Regions from separate parts of the Croceicoccus sp. genome, predicted to be linked through region 1. Evidence: predicted binding sites of a transcription regulator. Region 1 holds the regulator's gene; the other holds the start of a gene.

Region 1 (9,387 bases):
GCCGATTGCCGGTTCGAAGTGCCAAAGGAACTGCCCCCCGCACTGTCATGTCTCGTCGGCTATTTCGGCTACGAGACGATCAGCCTGGTCGAGAATGTCGCCCGTCCCGAGCCCAACCCGCTCGACCTGCCCGACATGATCTTCGCGCGGCCGACGCTGATCCTCGTCTTTGACCGGCTGAAGGACATGCTGTTCTGCGTCGCGCCGGTCTGGCCGTCGGAAACCGATCCGCAGGACGCCGTCGCGGCGGCCCAGGACCGTATTGACGCATGCCTCGCCAAGCTGCAGGGCGCGCGGCTGTCCCCGCCCCCGCAATTGCCCGGGGATGCCGAGGCGGCGCTGACGCCGCAATTGCCTGACGGGCGCTACCGCGAGATGGTGCTGGCGGCCAAGGAATACATCACCGCGGGCGACATCTTCCAGGTCGTGCTGGCGCAGCGCTTCACCTGCCCGTTCCCGCTGCCGCCATTGGCGCTCTATCGCTCGCTGCGGCGCGTGAACCCCTCGCCGTTTCTCTATTTCCTCGACCTGCCGGGCTTTGCGCTGATCGGGTCCAGCCCCGAGATTCTGGTGCGCGTTCGCGGCGGATCGGCAGACCGTCCGGAGGTCACGATCCGCCCGATCGCCGGCACCCGTCCGCGCGGCAAGGATGCCGACGAGGACCGCGCCAATCGCGAAAGCCTGCTCGCCGACCCCAAGGAACGCGCCGAGCATTTGATGCTGCTCGACCTTGGCCGCAACGACGTGGGGCGCGTGGCGCGTCCCGGATCGGTGAAGGTGACGGAAAGCTATACGGTCGAGAATTACAGCCATGTCATGCACATCGTGTCGAACGTGGTGGGCGAACTGGCCGATGGGGCCGATGCGATCGACGCGATGTTCGCGGGCTTTCCGGCGGGCACGGTCAGCGGTGCGCCCAAGGTGCGCGCCTGCCAGATCATCGCAGAGCTGGAGCCGGAAACGCGGGGCGCCTATGCGGGCGGCGTGGGCTATTTCGCGCCAGACGGATCGGTGGACAGTTGCATCGTGCTGCGAACAGCGGTGGTCAAGGACGGGGTCATGCATGTGCAGGCCGGTGCCGGCATCGTCGCCGATTCCGACCCGGCCTATGAACAGCGCGAATGCGAGGCCAAGGCCAGTGCCTTGCTGGCCGCCGCCAAGGAAGCGCTGAAACTGGCGGATGAGCCCGGCTATGGGCAATGACGCCCCCTACCCCATTCGCCGCCTTGATCTGACCGGCAGAGGCGCGCAAAGGCGGGCATCATGATCCTTGTCATCGACAATTACGACAGCTTCACCTGGAACCTCGTCCATTATCTGATGGAGATGGGGGCACCCGTGGACGTCGTTCGCAACGATGCGATTACGGCGGCAGAGGCATTGCGCAGCGGGGCGAAGGGTTTCCTGATCTCGCCCGGCCCCTGCACGCCCGACGATGCGGGCGTCAGCCTCGATCTGGTCGGCGCCTGCGCAGAAGCCGGGATGCCGCTGCTGGGCGTGTGTCTGGGCCATCAGTCCATCGGGCAATATTTCGGCGGCCGGGTCGTTCGCGGCGGGCTGATGCATGGCAAGACCTCGCCCGTCGATCATGACGGAACGGGCATATTCAAGGGCCTGCCCTCGCCGTTCACGGCCACGCGCTATCATTCTCTGGTGGTCGAGGATGTGCCTGATTGTCTGGTGATCAACGCCACAACGCCCCGCCCCGAAGCCGATGGCACCCATGCGATGGGCTTTCGCCATGAAAGCCTGCCGATCCACGGCGTGCAGTTCCATCCCGAAAGCATCGCCACGCAGCACGGCCATGCGATGCTGGCCAATTTCCTCGCGATTTGCGGGATCGAGGCGAAGCTGCCCGCCGAAACGGCCATCGTCGCATGATGGCGTCCTCCGGCCTCACGATGGACGAAGCGGAAGCGCTTTTCGGCCAGATGCTCGACGGGGGCATGGCCGATAACGCTATCGCCGAAGCGCTGGTCGACATGGCGGACCGCGGCGAAACGGCAGAGGAAATCGCAGGCGCGGTGCGCGCCATGCGGGCAAGGATGAAACCGGTGCCTGCCCCCGCGCTCTCCATCGACGTGTGCGGCACTGGGGGCGACGGGCAGCATTCGCTCAATGTCTCGACCGCCGTGGCGGTGGTGGTGGCGGCATGCGGCGTGCCGGTGGCAAAACACGGCAATCGCGCGGCCAGCAGCAAGGCTGGCGGCGCCGATACGCTGGAAGGGCTCGGCCTCGATCTCGACCGGGCGGGCGCCATGGCGGCGCAGACGCTGCCGGACCTGTCCATCGCATTCCTGTTCGCCCAGTCGCATCACCCCGCGCTTGCCCGCATTGCGCCGATCCGCAAGGCTTTGGGGCGCCGGACCATCTTCAACCTGACCGGACCGCTCGCCAACCCGGCGGGCGTCACCCGTCAGCTGGTGGGCGTGGCCGACCCTGCGCTCGTGCCGCTCTATGCGCGGGCCATGCGCGACCTTGGGGCCGAACGCGCCCTGGTGGTATCGGGCATGGAAGGGCTGGACGAATTGTCGATCGCCGGGCGAAGCAGGGTGGAAGCGATCGGTTTCGACTTTCCGGGCGAAGTCCATCCGTCCGATGCAGGGCTTCCCACGCATCCGCTCGACGCGATCAAGGGCGGCGACGCGGCCTATAATGCAGCCGCCTTGCGCGACTTGTTGACGGGTGCGACGGGCGCTTACCGCGACACCGTCGTCTTTAACGCGGCGGCGGCGCTGATCGTGGCTGGCGAAGCGGCTGACCTGCGCACCGGCGCGGAAGAAGCGGCCGAAGCCATCGACAAGGGACTTGCCAAGGCATTACTGGATTGCTGGATCGACATGGTGAATTCCGAAGCGAGCAGGTCGTCATGAGCAACAGGCTGCTCGAAATCTGCGAGGTGAAGCGGGACGAGGTCGCGGCGCGCAAGAAACAGCGTTCGCTGCGCGATCTCGAAGTGCTGGCGCGCGCGCAGGAAGGTCCGCGCGGCTTTGCCAATCGCCTCGAACAGGCTTCGCGGCGCGGCTTTGGGCTGATTGCAGAAATCAAGAAAGCTTCGCCATCCAAGGGTCTGATTCGAGAGGATTTCGATCCGCCGGAGCATGCACGTCAATATGCGGCCGGCGGCGCCAGCTGCCTGTCGGTCCTGACCGATGCGCCGCATTTCCAGGGGCATGAGGATTATCTCGTCGCCGCCCGCGCCGCCTGCACGCTTCCGGTTCTGCGCAAGGATTTCATGGTCGATCCATGGCAAGTGACCGAAGCGCGCGCGATCGGCGCCGATGCGATCCTGATCATTCTTGCCGCTTTGGACGATACACTCGCGGCAGAGATCGAGGCCGCGGCCATCGACGCGCATATGGACGTTCTGGTCGAGGTGCATGACGAAGCGGAAATGGCGCGCGCGCATCTGCTGAAATCGCGGCTGATCGGCGTTAATAATCGCGACCTGCGCAGTTTCGTCACCGACATCGATGCAACCGCCCGGCTGGCGCCGCTTGCCCCGAGGGATGCGCTGTTGGTGAGCGAAAGCGGCATCGCCAGCCATCAGGACGTGGAGGCCATCTGCCGATCTTCGGGCGTGCGCTGTTTCCTGGTGGGCGAGAGCCTGATGCGGAAAACCGATGTCGCGGGCGCAACGCGCGACCTGCTGGGCCTTCCGCGACTGTCGCGTCAGCCGGGCGGATTGCAGGCCAGCGGCTCCTGATGGCGGACAGGCTGACCCATATCGACGAGGCTGGTAATGCGCGCATGGTCGATGTCGGGGGCAAGGTTCCGGCCCGGCGCGTCGCGGTGGCCAGCGGCACGATCGCCATGTCCGACCGCGCCTTGCAGGCCATCCGCGAAGGCAGCGTCAAAAAGGGCGACGTGCTGGCCACCGCCCGCATAGCCGGGATCATGGCCGCCAAGAAAACCGGTGAACTCGTTCCTCTGTGTCATCCGCTGCCAATCGATGCGGTGAATGTCGAATTCGCGTTTGAGAACGCGGCCATAACCGCGACGGCAACGGCTTCCATCGAAGCCAAGACGGGCGTGGAAATGGAAGCGATTACAGCCGTTTCCGTCGCGCTCATCACGATCTATGACATGGCCAAGGCACTGGACAAGGGCATGGTCATCGGCGGGATCCGCCTGATTGCCAAGGATGGCGGCAAGTCCGGACGCTGGCGCGCCGAGGGTCATGAGGACCTGACGCTTTGACCCCCGGCCCGCTGTTGTCGCTTGAGGATGCGCAAAGCAGGCTTCTCGCGCTCGCGCATCCTCTCCCGGCAACTGATCTTCCGGTTGCCGAGGCATCGGGACGCTGGCTGGCCGGCGACGTCACCGCGCTGCGATCGCAGCCCCCTGATCCCATGTCGGCGATGGACGGATACGCGGTGCGGCAGGCGGATATGCCCGGACCGTGGCAGGTCATCGGCGAAAGCGCCGCCGGTCATCCGTTTCAGGGCAAGGTGGGACCGGGTGAAGCCGTCAGGATCGCGACGGGCGCCGTCCTTCCCGCTGGCGCCGACATGGTGGCGGTGCAGGAAGATTGCCGGCGCGAGAGCGACAGTCTGTTCTTCAAAGGCGAAGCTCCCGAACCGCTGGGGCGCCACATCCGGCCGCGTGGACTGGATTTCATGGAAGGCGACATCGTTTGCGGTGCCGGCGAGCGTCTGACGCCCGCCCGGCTTGCGCTCGCGATCTGCGCGGGACACGGCCAATTGCCAGTGCACGTACGGGCAAATGTCGCGATTATCGAAAGCGGCGACGAATTACGGGCCGCCGGACAGGATCTGCCCCCCGGCGCCATTCCCGCCAGCAATGGCACGATGCTGGGTTCGCTGTTCGCCGATCTCGGCTGCAAAGTCATGCAGACCGGACCGGTGCCCGACCGGCGCGAGGCCTTGCGGTCGGCTTTCGAAGCCGCCGACGATGCCGATCTGATCGTGACCAGTGGCGGCGCATCGGTGGGCGACCACGATCTGGTCCTGCCGGTCCTTGAAGAGATGGGCGCTCGGATCGACTTCTGGCGCGTCGCGATCAAGCCGGGGAAGCCCATCCTCGTCGCCAGTCTGGATGGCCGCATGGTCATCGGCCTGCCCGGCAATCCCGTATCCAGCTTTGTAACGGCGCATCTTTTCGCGCTGCCCTTTGCCCGCGCCTTGATGGGGGCCGCCGCACCCTTGCCCGCCCTGCAGCCCATGTTTTGCGAGGCCGATCTACCCGCGACCGGGCGCAGGACCGAATTCCTGCGATGCCGATTTACGGACGCAGGCGTGATTCCGGTCACTGTACAGGACAGTTCGGCCCTCGGCGCACTGGCTGGTGCGGATGCGCTGCTCTTGCGGCCCGCAGGCGCTGCCGCGGTGGCCAAGGGCGATGTCGTGCAGACCATGCCGTTCGCACCCCGCTATCGAAGTTAACCGGGATAAGCGGCAAACGGCTTGACGCTGGGGCAGATGTTGCTTAATTGTTCCGCATTCGTTCGCGCCAACGGGCGCAAAGCGGAACAGGACACGCCCGATGCTTACACGCAAACAGCATGAGTTGCTGCTCTTCATTCAACAGCGGCTGGAAGAATCCGGCATCTCCCCGTCTTTCGAGGAGATGAAGGAAGCGCTCGACCTGAAGTCGAAGTCGGGCGTGCACCGGCTGATTTCGGCGCTGGAAGAACGGGGTTTCATCCGGCGCCTGCCCAATAGGGCGCGCGCGCTGGAGATTATCAGGCAACCCGACGACGTGACCGGCACGGCCAAGTCAGCGCCTGAGCCCAAGGCCGACAACGTGGTCGAATTCAAACGCCCCATCCGCACCGCTTCGGCATCGGGCGACGTGATCGAAATTCCGCTGCACGGCCGGATCGCAGCCGGCGTTCCGATCGAGGCGCTGGAAGATAGCCAGGTCCTGCCGGTTCCCGCCGCTCTTCTGGGCAGCGGTGAGCATTACGCGCTCGAAGTCTCGGGCGACTCGATGGTCGAGGCCGGGATTTTCGACGGCGATTATGCGCTGGTTCGCCGCACAGACACCGCCCGCGATGGCGAGATCGTGGTCGCGCTGGTCAGGGGTGAGGAAGCGACGCTTAAATATCTGCGCCGCATCAACGGTATGGTGCAGCTCGATCCCGCCAATTCCGCGTATGAACCGCAGATCTACGATCCCTCCGAGGTGCAGGTTCAGGGTCGGCTGGCCGGCTTGCTCCGGCGCTATCATTAGAGGTGTGACGCCTACCAGCCGTGGCGGTCGCCCTCGGGTCTGACCGCTGCAATCGTGCCGTCGTCCAGATCGACTGCGATGCCCCCGCGCCGTGCGAGGAAACTGCCGTCGGCCTTCAGCAGCGCGGGCCGGCAGTCGGCGGGAAGCCGCCTGCTTGAAATGACGATGTCGGCGCGTGCACAGGCCTTGACGATCGGACCATAGGCAACATCGGCAGGGCGCTGTGCGACGAGCAGGGTCCGACCCTTCGCATCAAGCTGGCAGAAGTCGCCATTGCAGCGCGCGCCGGGCCACTCGGAAAACTCGCGAAAGCCGGCTTCGGCGGCATTGTCCTGGCCCATCGCCTCGACCATGGCCTCGGCTCCAAAGCTTGAGCTGTTGCGCAGCAGGAGAACCTCTCCATCATTGGCGACCAGTGCGGCATTTCGTCCCGTTTGCTCGACAATCAGATCGGCCGGACGCGCCAAGAGGAAGGCCGGCAGGCCGATTGCGATGGGGAGCAGTCCCAAGAGTCTGAGGCGACCTTCCCATAGCGCGATCCAGAAACCTCCGGCCGCGCATACAAGCAAGGCGGTCAGCGACAGTTGCGGCATCTGCACGACCGCACCGGGAAGGCTCGACGCCCGATGCGCGATGGCGATGATGATATCCAGCGACTTGGCCGACAGCCACCACAAGGGCGCGCCCAGCCCGATCAGATCGAACACCAGCCCGCCGATCAGCGCGGGAAGCGTGACCGCCGTCATCAAGGGAATCGCCATGAGATTGGCGATAGACCCGTAGAGTCCCGACCGCTGGAAATGGAACAGAACGATCGGCATCAATGCCATCTCGACCACGAGCCCGGTGAGGAACAGCAGAACGGCGGCATGCAGCCAGCGTTCGACCCAGCCTTCGCCGCGATTTGCACGCAGCCATGCCACGAAACGGCTGTTATGAAACGCGACGATGGCGACCACTGCCGCAAAACTGAGCTGGAAAGACGGACCGATTACCGCCTCGGGCCAGAACAGCATGACGGCCATGGCGGCCAGCGCGATCAGCCGCAGGGACAGTGCCTGCCTGCCCAGCGCAAGCGCGGCGGTCACCAGCAGGGCCGCGAGACATGCGCGTATGGTCGGCAGCGCTGCTCCCGTCAGGAGCGTATAGGCGATACCCGACAGTGCGCCCGCCCCCGCCGCGACCAGCGGCAGGGGCACGCGAAGGGCGAGCCAAGGCCACAAAGCACCCACCCGCACCACGATCAGCCATGCCATCGCCACGATCGAAGCCACGTGCAGACCGCTGATGGACAGCATATGCGCAAGACCCGAATCGCGCATCGCCTGCGCGTCATCCTCGGCAATCGCACCGCGATCGCCCGTGATCAGCGTGGCGGCAATGGCTGCTGAGCCGGCGCTGCCGGACCGGCCCACGGCTTCGCGCACATGCGATGCGATTCCACTGCGCCATCCGGCAGCACCTGCGCCGCCCGCCGTCATTTGCGGCGGATCCAGAACCGATCCCGACGCCGCGAACCCGTCGAACCATGCTTCCCGCGCAAAGTCATAGCCGCCGGGAACCGCGGCCCGCTGCGGCGGAACAAGCCGGACTTTCGCCGTGAACTGTGTGCCCGGTTGGAGCCGGTCCTTGTCCAGTTCTTCCGAAATATTGAGCCGCGCGCGAATGGGCTGCCCGTCGAGCGGATCGCGCGTCGCCACGATGAGCCGCGCGCGCTGGCGCGCCGGTTGCTCCTCGCGCTTCAGAACCCGTGCTTCGACCGTGGCCACGCGCGGCCCGGCGATGGGCGGCGTACCGACAAGGGTCGACCGCGCCCAGATCAGTGCGATGCCGGCCACCATCACGATCGAAAGCGCAATGACCGCGCTGCGCAGCAGCCCGTGCCCGCCGCCCGCCGCGTCGTCATCCGGCAAGAGTACCATGGCCAGCCCCGCGGGCATGCCGCAAAGCCCGATCGCGATCAGCCAGTCCGATGGTCCCGGAAGCAGGAACCACAGCCCGATCCCGGCGATCATCGCCACGGCCAGCCACGGCATGCGCTGAAAGCCCCGCTCGGCCAGGAACGCGTCAATTCGCGCCGCGGCACTGGACAAATGCGCCTGCGTCCCCCATTTCCGCAACCGCGAAGGGAGCCGTGAATCGGCAGCCTCTTCGCCCGCTATCGGAACGACGGTACTGGCACGGGCCTTCCCCATGGCGCCGCGCAAGTCATTCATACAACGTCTTCTCCGGTCCCGGCGGATCGCTCATGGCATGCATAGAAAGAGGAAGCACGCGCAGATGGCAAGCGGCCAGGCAGATGGAACCGACAGCGGCAACGCAGCAGCGCCCGCGAAAGAGACCGTCGTCACGCGTTTCGCGCCCTCGCCCACGGGTTTCCTTCATATCGGCGGCGCACGCACCGCGCTGTTCAACTGGCTGTTCGCGCGCCATCACGGCGGCAAGGCGCTGCTGAGGATCGAGGATACCGACAAGGCCCGCTCCACGACCGAAGCGATCGACGCAATCCTCGACGGGCTCGACTGGCTAGGGCTCGATTACGACGAGGCACCGGTGTTCCAGTCCGAACGCGCCGCGCGCCATGCCGAGGTTGCGAACCGCCTGCTGGACGCAGGCCATGCCTATCGCTGCTATGCGACATCGGAAGAGCTTGAGCAGATGCGCGCCGAGCAGCGCGCCGCCAAGAAGCCGCTGCGCTACGACGGGCGCTGGCGCGACCGCGATCCTTCCGAAGCGCCCGAAGGCGCGCCCTTTGTCGTGCGTCTGAAGACGCCCACAGGCGGATCGATGGTGATCGAGGACAAGGTTCAGGGCCGGGTCGAGGTCAAGAACGCCGAGATCGACGATTACATCCTGCTGCGTTCGGACGGGTCGCCGACCTATATGCTGGCAGTCGTGGTGGACGATCACGACATGGGCGTGACCCATGTGATCCGCGGCGACGACCATCTGAACAATGCCTTCCGCCAGCTGCCGATCTATCGCGCCATGCAGGAGATTGAGGGCGGCTGGGACGATCCGGTCTATGCGCATATCCCGCTGATCCACGGCGCGGATGGGGCCAAGCTGTCCAAGCGTCACGGCGCGATGGGCGTCGATGCCTATCGGGACGAGCTGGGCCTGCTGCCCGAGGCCGTGGCGAACTATCTGCTGCGGCTTGGCTGGGGTCATGGCGACCAAGAAAATTTCACC
Region 2 (9,387 bases), on a different contig from region 1:
CGAGTGTACGCTGGATTGGCGACCGCGGTTCGCAGGCGCTGCTGGTCTAGCGCAGGGGATAGGCGACAACCGGATCGTAATGCGCACCCTTGGTCGACAAGGTGCTCTCGAAAAGCATGAATCGCTCGACCGTGAATGGCGCGCATCGCAGCGATGCGTGGGCCGCAAGAAAGGGTGCGATCGGCCCAGCGGACCCCGACAGCCTCGCCAGAGTGATATGCGGCGCGAAAACGCGCGTTTCCGCCGGCAGGCCGACGGACCGGCAAACGCTTTCGATCTTCTTTTGAAGCATGGCCAGGGCAGGCGAGGGACCGATGCCCGCCCACAGCGTATGGGGCCGCCCCTTCTTCTCGAAATGGCCGACGCCCGCGATTTGCAGATCGAACCGCTCAAAACGAACGGCGCTCAGGCCATCGGCAAGATCATTTGCTTGCGGCGTGTCGACCTCACCCACAAAGCGCAAGGTCAGGTGCAACTGCTCCTCCGACTGCCAGCGGGCGTTGTCGATCCCCTCCATCGTGTCGATCAGAATATCGAGCACGTCTTGCGGGGGCTTTATGGCGACGAACAGGCGGTGGGTCATGATCGGGAGCGATCGCAATCCTTCCCGATCGGTTCAAGCTTTCGAAGGGGTCAGCGACACTTGGGATGAGTTTCGATATCGCGAATATCGAGAATCCTGCCATCGGCCGAGGTCGTCTGCACGCACAGCCTCGAAGCCGTATAATAATAGATGCCGTAAAGCGTATCCCCGGAAGAGAACGAGTCCACATTGGTGAAACCGCGCGCCATCAGTTCGTCGAACGCCGCAACGCCGTCCATCCCCTGAATGCCCGAAATGCTGCCTGCATGCGATCCGGTCGCGCCGTGTCCTGCATGGGAACCGCCAGCCGCATGGCCGCTTCCGGTGACCGAGATGGACAGGTTGAACGAACCGCTTTCACCGCGCCGCGCCGTCGACCGCATCTGGTAGACCCGAATCTTGTAGGCCCCCGAGGCGCCCAGCGTGCCCGAGAAACTGTCCCCTTCGGTGCTGCCGATGAAGATCGCCTCGTTATCGCTACCGGGCGGAAGGACGTTGAAATGCACGATCTCCGATCCGCTCATCCGGACCGACATGACCTGACCTTCATTGGCGCGCACGACATAATCCCTGATCTGGTCGCCCGTGATGCTGCCCGACAGGGTCGTGCCGGTCGATCCGGACGGAAACCGGACATCGCTGCTCATGATCTGCGCCATGGCCTGCCAGCCCAGAGGTGCACTCGCCAGAAAACAGCCAGTCAGCACCAGCTTCATCATGCCTTTCATCGTATCCTCCTACAGCCTCGCCAAGCGCCCGGCGCCCGGCGGACCGTCAGCTTAGCGGCAGAATTCAGGCAATCCTAACGAATTGATACGAATTTGAAGATTTGGCGGCAGGCCGCAGGCAGCGCCTATTTCGCCTTGTACACCTGCTCGTCCCCCGGAAACCGGCGAGAGCGTACGTCGGCCGCATATTCCGCCGCCGTGTCCGATATGACGCTGGCGATATCGTTGTAGCGTTTGACGAAGCGGGGCGTGCGCTCGAACATGCCCAGCATGTCCTCGGCGACCAGGACCTGTCCGTCGCAGCGGGCCGAACCGCCGATGCCGATGGTCGGGATCGAGAGCTGCTCGGTCAGCGCGATGGCGATATCCTCGACCACGCCTTCGATCACCACGGCGAACGCGCCGGCGTCCGCCGCCGCCTTGCCGTCCGCGACGATGCGCGCTTCCTCCGCCTCGCTGCGGCCCCGCGCCATATATCCGCCAAGCGCGTTCACCGCCTGAGGCGTCAGGCCGACATGCCCCATCACGGGAATGCCGCGCTGCGAGAGGAAGCTGATCGTCTCGGCCATGGCGACACCGCCTTCCAGCTTGACCGCCGCCGCGCCGGTTTCGGCCATGATCCGGCTGGCGCTTTCGAATGCCTGCTGCGGCGACGCTTCATAGCTGCCGAACGGCATGTCGATCACGACCAGCGAGTGATACGATCCCCGCACCACCGCCGCGCCATGCGCCGCCATCATGTCGAGCGTCACGGGAAGCGTGGAGGGCAGGCCATATATCACCTGCCCCAGCGAGTCCCCTACCAGCAGGATATCGCAATGCGGATCCAGCAACTGTGCCATCCGCGCGGTATAGGCCGTCAGCATCACCAGCGGTTCTTCGGTCACCCCGTCCTTCTTGCGCTGCATCACCTTGGGCACGGTCAGGCGCTTCATCGGGGCGGGGGTGGGATTGGCGCGGCTGGTCGCGGTGTCGAGCTGAAAGGTCGTGGACATGACCCGCGTTCTAGCGGGCGAGCACCGCGCTGGAAAGTCCGCCAGAGGGGGCGCAATGTGGACGCACGCCAGACAGCGGGTTTCCAGCGGGCGTTTCGTGTCTATAAGTCAGGCCGGTTACAGATGAAACGGAGGGATGAATGGCAGGTGCGACTGGACAGGCCGGTGAACAGGGCTGGTCCTCGCGGACGGCATTCCTGCTCGCCGCGATCGGCGCGGCGGTCGGATTGGGCAATATCTGGCGCTTTCCCACCCTGGCGGGAGAGAATGGCGGCGGTGCCTTCGTTCTCGTCTATATCGGCTGCGTGTTCCTGATCGGCCTGCCGCTGGTCCTGTCCGAAGTGATGATCGGCCGCACGGGGCGCGAGGATGCCGCCGGATCGATCGCGCGCGTCGCCGAAAAATCGGGCGTGTCCACCAAGTGGCGGGTCTTTGGCGGCATAGAGATCATCGCCGCCTTTCTCATCCTGTCCTTCTATTCGGTCGTGGCGGGCTGGGCGCTGTATTATGTCTTCGTGATGATCGGTGACGTCGCCTCCTCGATCGGCGCGGGCGCGCCGTTCGGCACTGCCTTCGCGGGCGAGACGCAGGAAATCATCACCGGCCGCATGGGTTCGCTGTTCGGCAACCTCGGCATGATGATCGGGATGCACACGGCGTTCATGGCGGTCACCGTGCTGATCGTCGCCAAGGGCGTGCATGACGGGATCGAAAAGGCGGCCAGCACGCTGATGCCCGCGTTTTTCGTGCTGCTGGTCGCGATCACGATCTATGGCGCGTTCACCGGTGAATTCGCGCAGGCGCTGGCGTTCCTGTTCACGCCCGATTTTTCCGAACTGACGCCTACGGCGGTGAACGAGGCGCTGGGACAGGCACTGTTCTCACTCTCGCTCGGCTCCGCGGCGCTGATCACCTATGGCGCCTATGTCGGCGACGATGTGAAGCTGGCGCCGACCGCGGGCATGATCGCGGCGGCCGATACGGGCGTGGCCCTGCTGTCGGGCCTGATGATCTTTCCCATCGTGTTCGCGGTGGGACTCGATCCCGCGGCGGGGCCGGTGCTGGTGTTCCAGTCGCTGCCCGTCGCCTTCTCGCAGATGCCGGCGGGTTCGCTGATCGGCCTTGCGTTCTTCGTGCTGATCTTCTTCGCCGCGCTCACCAGTTCGATCTCGCTGCTCGAAGGGCCGGTGGCCTGGGTGATCGACCGCTTTCGGCAAAAGCGTCTGGTCGCCGCGCTGCTGGTCGGCGGCGGGGCCTATGTGATCGGCCTGTTCTGCGCGATGGGCTATAATGTGCTGTCCGACGTCAGGCCGCTGTGGTTCTGGGACATCTTCGCGAACAACGACATACTGGATTCGATCGACGGGCTGACGGGCAAGGTGATGCTACCCCTTGCCGCGCTCGGCGTATCTTTGTTCATCGGCTGGAAGGCGGATCGCAGGCTGGTCGAGGCGGAGACGGGCCTGTCGGCGGGTATGTTGACGCTTTATCGCCTCGTCATGGCGTGGCTGGCACCGGTGGCGGTGTTTCTGATCCTGCTGTTCGGCCTGTTCCCCGGCCTGCTGGGATCGGCCTGATCGCATAGGCGCCTGATTGCCTAGGCGAAGTATCGCATAAACGAAGGGGCCGCCTGGAGGGCGGCCCCTTTTGCATTACAGTGTGGTTTCGGCGTGGTTCTCGCCCACATCGTGGGTGACATCCATGCCCAGCAGCATCTTGGCGGTGGTGGTCAGGCCAAGGTCGGCATCCCAGATGGTCGCATCGCCCAGATCCATCCGCATCATCAGCAGGCGGGGATCGGTCTTGCCTTCCGGAAACCAAGCCTCGACCGTATTGTCCCACTGCTTTTCCAGCCGTTCCTTGCTCGTTTCCTCGACAAGATTGCCGTGGAAGCGCGCGAACAGCTTATGGCCGTCCGACGCAAAGCTGGCATTGGCCGGGCCCATCTTGGCAAAATGATTGTCGCGATAGGTGAAGAACCAGATCGCGTGATTGGCGTCTTTGTCCAGCTGCGCCGTCATCGGTGCCGTGCTGTCCGGATTGCTGTCGAGCTGCAACATCACGAAGGGTGAAGAGGCCAGCTCTTTCCAGAACTTGTGCTTCATCTCGTCGGGATTGCCCTGTTCGTATTTCATATGTGTGTCCTTCGGTTTTCGTGTCCTTGTTATCGCAACGGGCAGAACCCGCAGCCGTTCCGTTTTTCCCCATGGTGCATGGACGAGGCGTATGGAACATAATAAGAACACAGGGCGTTTCCGATTCCCGATTCGCCCTCTTATCCGACTGCAAGCAGGAGTTTTGTCATCGCTGTTCCGGGTTCCGATCATGCCGATGCCGCCCTTCCCGAAGGGCTGTTTCCGGCTGCCGAACTGGCGGGTTCGCGCTGGCTGGATGGAAAGGACGGCGCTTCGACGCGGGGGTGGAGCCCGGACATCGCCTTTCGCGGGGCGGGAGAGATCTTTGCGCGGGGCGACGAAGGGGCAGGGGCGGCGCTGGCGCTGGAACTGGCGCGATCCGCGCCAAGGCCGGGGGATCAGCAGGCCCTGACCGAAACCGATGACGAGCGGGCCTTCCTGTGGGTTCAGGACGCGGCGGCCATCCTCACGGGCGGTCGTCCTTTCCTTCCCGGCCTGCCGCGCGATCTTGCGCACCGGCTGATCCATGTCACCGCCAGGACCGCAGAGGATGCGCTGTTCGCTCTGGAGGAAGGCGTGCGCTGCCGCGACCTTGCCTTCGTGGTGGGAGAGATCGCGGGCAATCCCCGGGCGCTGGATTTCACCGCCTCGCGCCGGCTGGTGCTGGCGGCGGAACGCCACCAGGTGCCGCTATGGCTGGTGCGCCTCGATGCAAGGCGCGATCTGGGGGCGGCGCGCATGCGGTGGGACGTGCGCTCTGCCATGTCGCATGCGCCGCGCTGGAATCCGCAGGCGCCCGGCCTGCCGGGCTGGCGCGGGGAATTGTTCCGCGCACGCGGCCTGCGTCCCGGTGCATGGTGGATCAGGCCGGAACTCGCCACCTGTGATGGAGGGGGCCATGGGGAATCGATCCTCTCCGCCCGCCCGATCGATCACGATGCCGCACACCAGCGACCGCACGCCCAACCGGCGCGTGCTGGCGATCTGGTGCGCGCGGCTGGCGATCGATCGCTGGCGGCAGGCTGAAGGGGCGGACGCGGCGGCGGACACCCCCGTCGCGCTGATCTGCGAAACGGCGCATGGCCCCCGCATCACCGCCACCAATCGCGCAGCGGAAATTGCGGGCGTGCGGACCGGCACCATGCTGGCCGATGCGCGCGCCCTGTGTCCCGCGCTGGACGTCCGGCCTGCCGATCCCGCGGGCGATCTCGCCTTTCTGGAAAGGCTGGCCGTCTGGGCGCAGCGCTGGGGACCATGGAGCGCGCTTGATCCGCCCGACGGCGTGATCGTCGACATCACCGGCGCGGCGCATCTGTTCGGCGGAGAGCCGCGCCTGCTGGCCGATGCGTCGCGCGTGTTCGAACGGCGCGGCCTGACGGTACGGCTGGCGATCGCGCCCACCGCCGGGGCCGCATGGGCGCTGGCGCATTTCGCGGCATCATCGGGGCACAAGGGTGGCGCGATCCTGCCACAAGATGGCGATATCGCGGCCTGTCTTGCGCAATTGCCGGTGGCCGCGCTGCGGCTGGACGACGATGTGCTGACGGTGCTGCGCCGTCTGGGGCTGAAGCGTCTGGGCGATCTCGACGACATCGGCCGCGACGCCCTGTCGCGCCGCTTTCGCAACCGCCGTTCGGCCATGGCCAATCCGCTGATGCGGCGCGACCAGATGATCGGGCTCGTCCCCGAACCCATGCTTCCGGTGATCGGCAAATCGCCGGCGATGGTGCAGCTGCGCCTGATGGAACCGATCCGCCATCTGCCCTTGCTGGAAACGGTGCTGGCCGATCTGGCCGCCGCCATGATGCGCGAACTGGAAGGCAGGGGGGAAGGCGCGCGCAGGCTTGAATTCGCATGCTGGCGGGTCGACGGCGAAGTCGCGGTCCGCACGCTCGAACTGGCCGCCGCCACGCGCGACGGGGCCCATATCTGCCGCCTGTTCGCCGAACGCATCGCGACGATCGATGCGGGGCTTGGGATAGAGATGGCGCGGCTGGTGGTTCGCTGGGCAGAGCCGCTGGACTTGGCGCAGGGGGATCTCGAGGCGTCCGCGCAGCAGCATGGCACCAGCCTTGCAGCCTGTGTCGACCGTCTGGCCGCGCGGCTGGGCCCGCAGGCCGTGCGCCGTCCGGTGCCGCATGCCAGCCATGTGCCCGAACGCGCGCAGCGCTGGCAGGCGCCGCTCGACAGCCTGCCGGCCGCGCAGGAGAGTTTTGCCTTCCATGCCCGCCCGCTCAAGCTGCTGGACAAGGCGGAATTGATTTCCGTTCTCTATGCCACCCCCGACGGACTGCCTCAGCGTTTTCGCTGGCGCGGCGGGCTGCACGATGTGGCCCGCGCCGAGGGTCCCGAACGCATCGCGCCCGAATGGTGGCGCGAAAAGGGGGCGGCAAGGCTGCGCGATTACTACCGGATCGAGGATGGCGAGGGGCGGCGTTTCTGGATCTATCGCCTCGGTCTTGCAGGCGACGGCCGGGGCGGCGCGCCCGAATGGTTTCTGCAGGGAATATTCGGCTGAAGTTCCCGAACCCGACCGGATTATTCAGGACCAACCACGCAATTGCAGTGCATCAAGCCAAAGGGCGGCGAAGCCAAAACTCCGCCGCCCCCACACGGAGGCCTTCCGTGCTATTCGACATCCGCGATCCCTGATTTACCGCTTCATCAAGGCATGCATGCCGATGAGCCGTTTCCCCTTTATCTGATCTTATCCTCAAAAAATCCAGCAAATAGTTAACACAGCTTGTAATTCATATGACAAAGACAACTCCACGTTTGAGCCACAAAAGAACACAATATGGTTAACCTTTGGCAGATTCTTGTGAAAATTATGTTCGATTTTTCAGGCTGGCCACCGAGCCTCGAAGAACATATAGTGAACGCAGGAGTCGCGCATGATACAGAAGACCGTAATCGAAAGGCTGAAAGTCCTGGCGGATGCCGCCAAATATGATGCGTCCTGCGCATCGTCGGGCACGAACAAACGCGACAGCCGCGGGGGCAAGGGCGTCGGGTCCACCGAGGGGATGGGCATCTGCCACGCCTATGCGCCCGACGGGCGCTGCATCTCGCTGCTCAAGCTGCTGCTGACCAATCATTGCATCTTCGATTGCCACTACTGCGTGAACCGCAAGAGCTCGAACGTGGAGCGGGCGCGCTTCACGCCGCAGGAAGTGGCCGATCTGACGCTCTCGTTCTACAAGCGCAATTATATCGAGGGGCTGTTCCTGTCTTCGGGCATCATCCGCAATTCCGACCATACGATGGAGCAGCTGGTCGAAACCGCGCGCATCCTGCGCGAGGAGCATGATTTCCGCGGCTACATCCACCTCAAGACCATTCCCGAGGCCGATGCAGAGATCGTGCGCCGCGCGGGGCTGTACGCCGACCGGGTGTCGATCAATGTCGAACTGCCCACCGTGGCCGGGCTGGTGCGGCTGGCGCCCGACAAGAACGCGCAGACCATCGATGGCGCGATGGGCACGATGAACGATGCCATCACCGAGGCGCGCGACGCGAAGAAGCGCTTTCGCCATGCGCCCCGCTATGCGCCCGCGGGCCAGTCGACCCAGATGATCGTGGGTGCCGACGGAGCCAGCGATGCCGATATCGTCAACCGGGCCAGCGCGCTTTACGGCCAGCACCGGCTGCGGCGTGTCTATTACTCGGCCTTCAGCCCCATTCCTGATGCCAGCGCGGTGCTGCCGCTGAAGCGTCCGCCCCTGATCCGCGAGCACCGGCTATACCAGTCGGACTGGCTGATGCGCTTCTACGGCTATTCGCCGGGCGAGGTGGCGCAGGCTGCCGGTGTGGACGGCATGCTGCCACTGGACATCGATCCCAAGCTGGCGTGGGCGCTGAAGTTCCGCGAAAGCTTTCCCGTCGACGTGAACCGTGCGCCGAAAGAGGCGCTGCTGCGCGTGCCGGGGCTGGGTACGCGCGGGGTGGGCCAGATCCTCAGCGCGCGGCGGCATCGCACCCTGCGGCTGGACGATATCGCAAAGCTGACCGTGTCGGTGGCCAAGCTGCGGCCCTTCATCGTCACGGCCGACTGGCGGCCCGTGACGCTGACCGACCGGGCCGATCTCAAGGCGCTGGTCGCCCCCGATGCGGGGCGGCAACTGGACCTGTTCGCGGCATGACGGCGCTTCAGCATGTCAGGCTGGGCGCCTATCACGTGGTGCCGATGGCCGCGCCGGACGATTTCGCCGAATGGCGCGATCATGCGCGGCGCATGGTCATGGCCGACGTGCCGCCCGACCGCATCGCATGGTCCGAACCGGGCGGCCCGGCGGGCAATCTGTTCACCCATGGCGACCGCCGCCTGCCCGTGCCCGACAGGGACGCCGCGCAGCCGCGCGTATCGCGCCGCTTCATGGAAATCGCGAAGACGGTCATCATGCATTCCGATCCGGAACGCTTTGGCCTGCTCTATCGCGTGCTGTGGCGGCTGCAGTCGAAACCGCGGCTGATCGAGGATGCGGCCGATGCCGACATCCGAGCGATGGCCGACATGGCGCGCGCGGTCCGCCGCGACATTCACAAGATGCGCGCCTTCCTGCGCTTTCGCGAGGTCGAGCATGAGGAGGGCGAATATTTCGTCGCCTGGTTCGAACCGTTCCACCACATCCTGCGCCACAACGCGGGGTTCTTCACGCGCCGCTTTGCCAATATGCGCTGGTCGATCCTGACCCCGCGCGGCAGCCTGCACTGGGACGGCGAGACGCTGCGCGAAGGCCCCCCGGCCACGCGCGCCGATGCGCCTACGGGCGATCCGGTCGAGGAGATGTGGCGCGGCTATTACGCATCCATTTTCAATCCGGCGCGTTTGAAGATCGGGGCCATGCTCAAGGAAATGCCCCGCAAGTACTGGAAGAACATGCCCGAGGCGCAGCTCATTCCCGAACTCGTCGCGGGCGCGCAGGCGCGAGAGGCGGCGATGGTAT

What was found. Region 1 encodes LexA, which represses DNA repair genes until DNA is damaged. Its sites were predicted from a motif close to GTTCCNCNCTTGTTCT; they were not measured.
Region 2: the regulator LexA is predicted to act here: its motif matches at 7,307-7,322, upstream of AC4FIJ_RS05120 (putative DNA modification/repair radical SAM protein).

The regions. Positions count from the first base shown of each region.
Region 1 is NZ_CFETID010000001.1:190,590-199,976, forward strand. It holds gene trpE (anthranilate synthase component I) at 1-1,203, shown strand, start outside; gene AC4FIJ_RS00850 (anthranilate synthase component II) at 1,264-1,881, shown strand; gene trpD (anthranilate phosphoribosyltransferase) at 1,878-2,873, shown strand; gene trpC (indole-3-glycerol phosphate synthase TrpC) at 2,870-3,706, shown strand; gene moaC (cyclic pyranopterin monophosphate synthase MoaC) at 3,706-4,200, shown strand; gene AC4FIJ_RS00870 (molybdopterin molybdotransferase MoeA) at 4,197-5,405, shown strand; gene lexA (transcriptional repressor LexA) at 5,506-6,195, shown strand; gene AC4FIJ_RS00880 (ComEC/Rec2 family competence protein) at 6,207-8,288, opposite strand; gene gltX (glutamate--tRNA ligase) at 8,476-9,387, shown strand, end outside.
Region 2 is NZ_CFETID010000006.1:15,759-25,145, reverse strand. It holds gene AC4FIJ_RS05160 (ABC transporter ATP-binding protein) at 1-50, shown strand, start outside; gene thpR (RNA 2',3'-cyclic phosphodiesterase) at 47-583, opposite strand; gene AC4FIJ_RS05150 (hypothetical protein) at 634-1,311, opposite strand; gene panB (3-methyl-2-oxobutanoate hydroxymethyltransferase) at 1,437-2,306, opposite strand; gene AC4FIJ_RS05140 (sodium-dependent transporter) at 2,447-3,883, shown strand; gene AC4FIJ_RS05135 (pyridoxamine 5'-phosphate oxidase family protein) at 3,959-4,441, opposite strand; gene AC4FIJ_RS05130 (hypothetical protein) at 5,018-5,467, shown strand; gene AC4FIJ_RS05125 (DUF6504 family protein) at 5,379-6,959, shown strand; gene AC4FIJ_RS05120 (putative DNA modification/repair radical SAM protein) at 7,336-8,583, shown strand; gene AC4FIJ_RS05115 (UdgX family uracil-DNA binding protein) at 8,580-9,387, shown strand, end outside.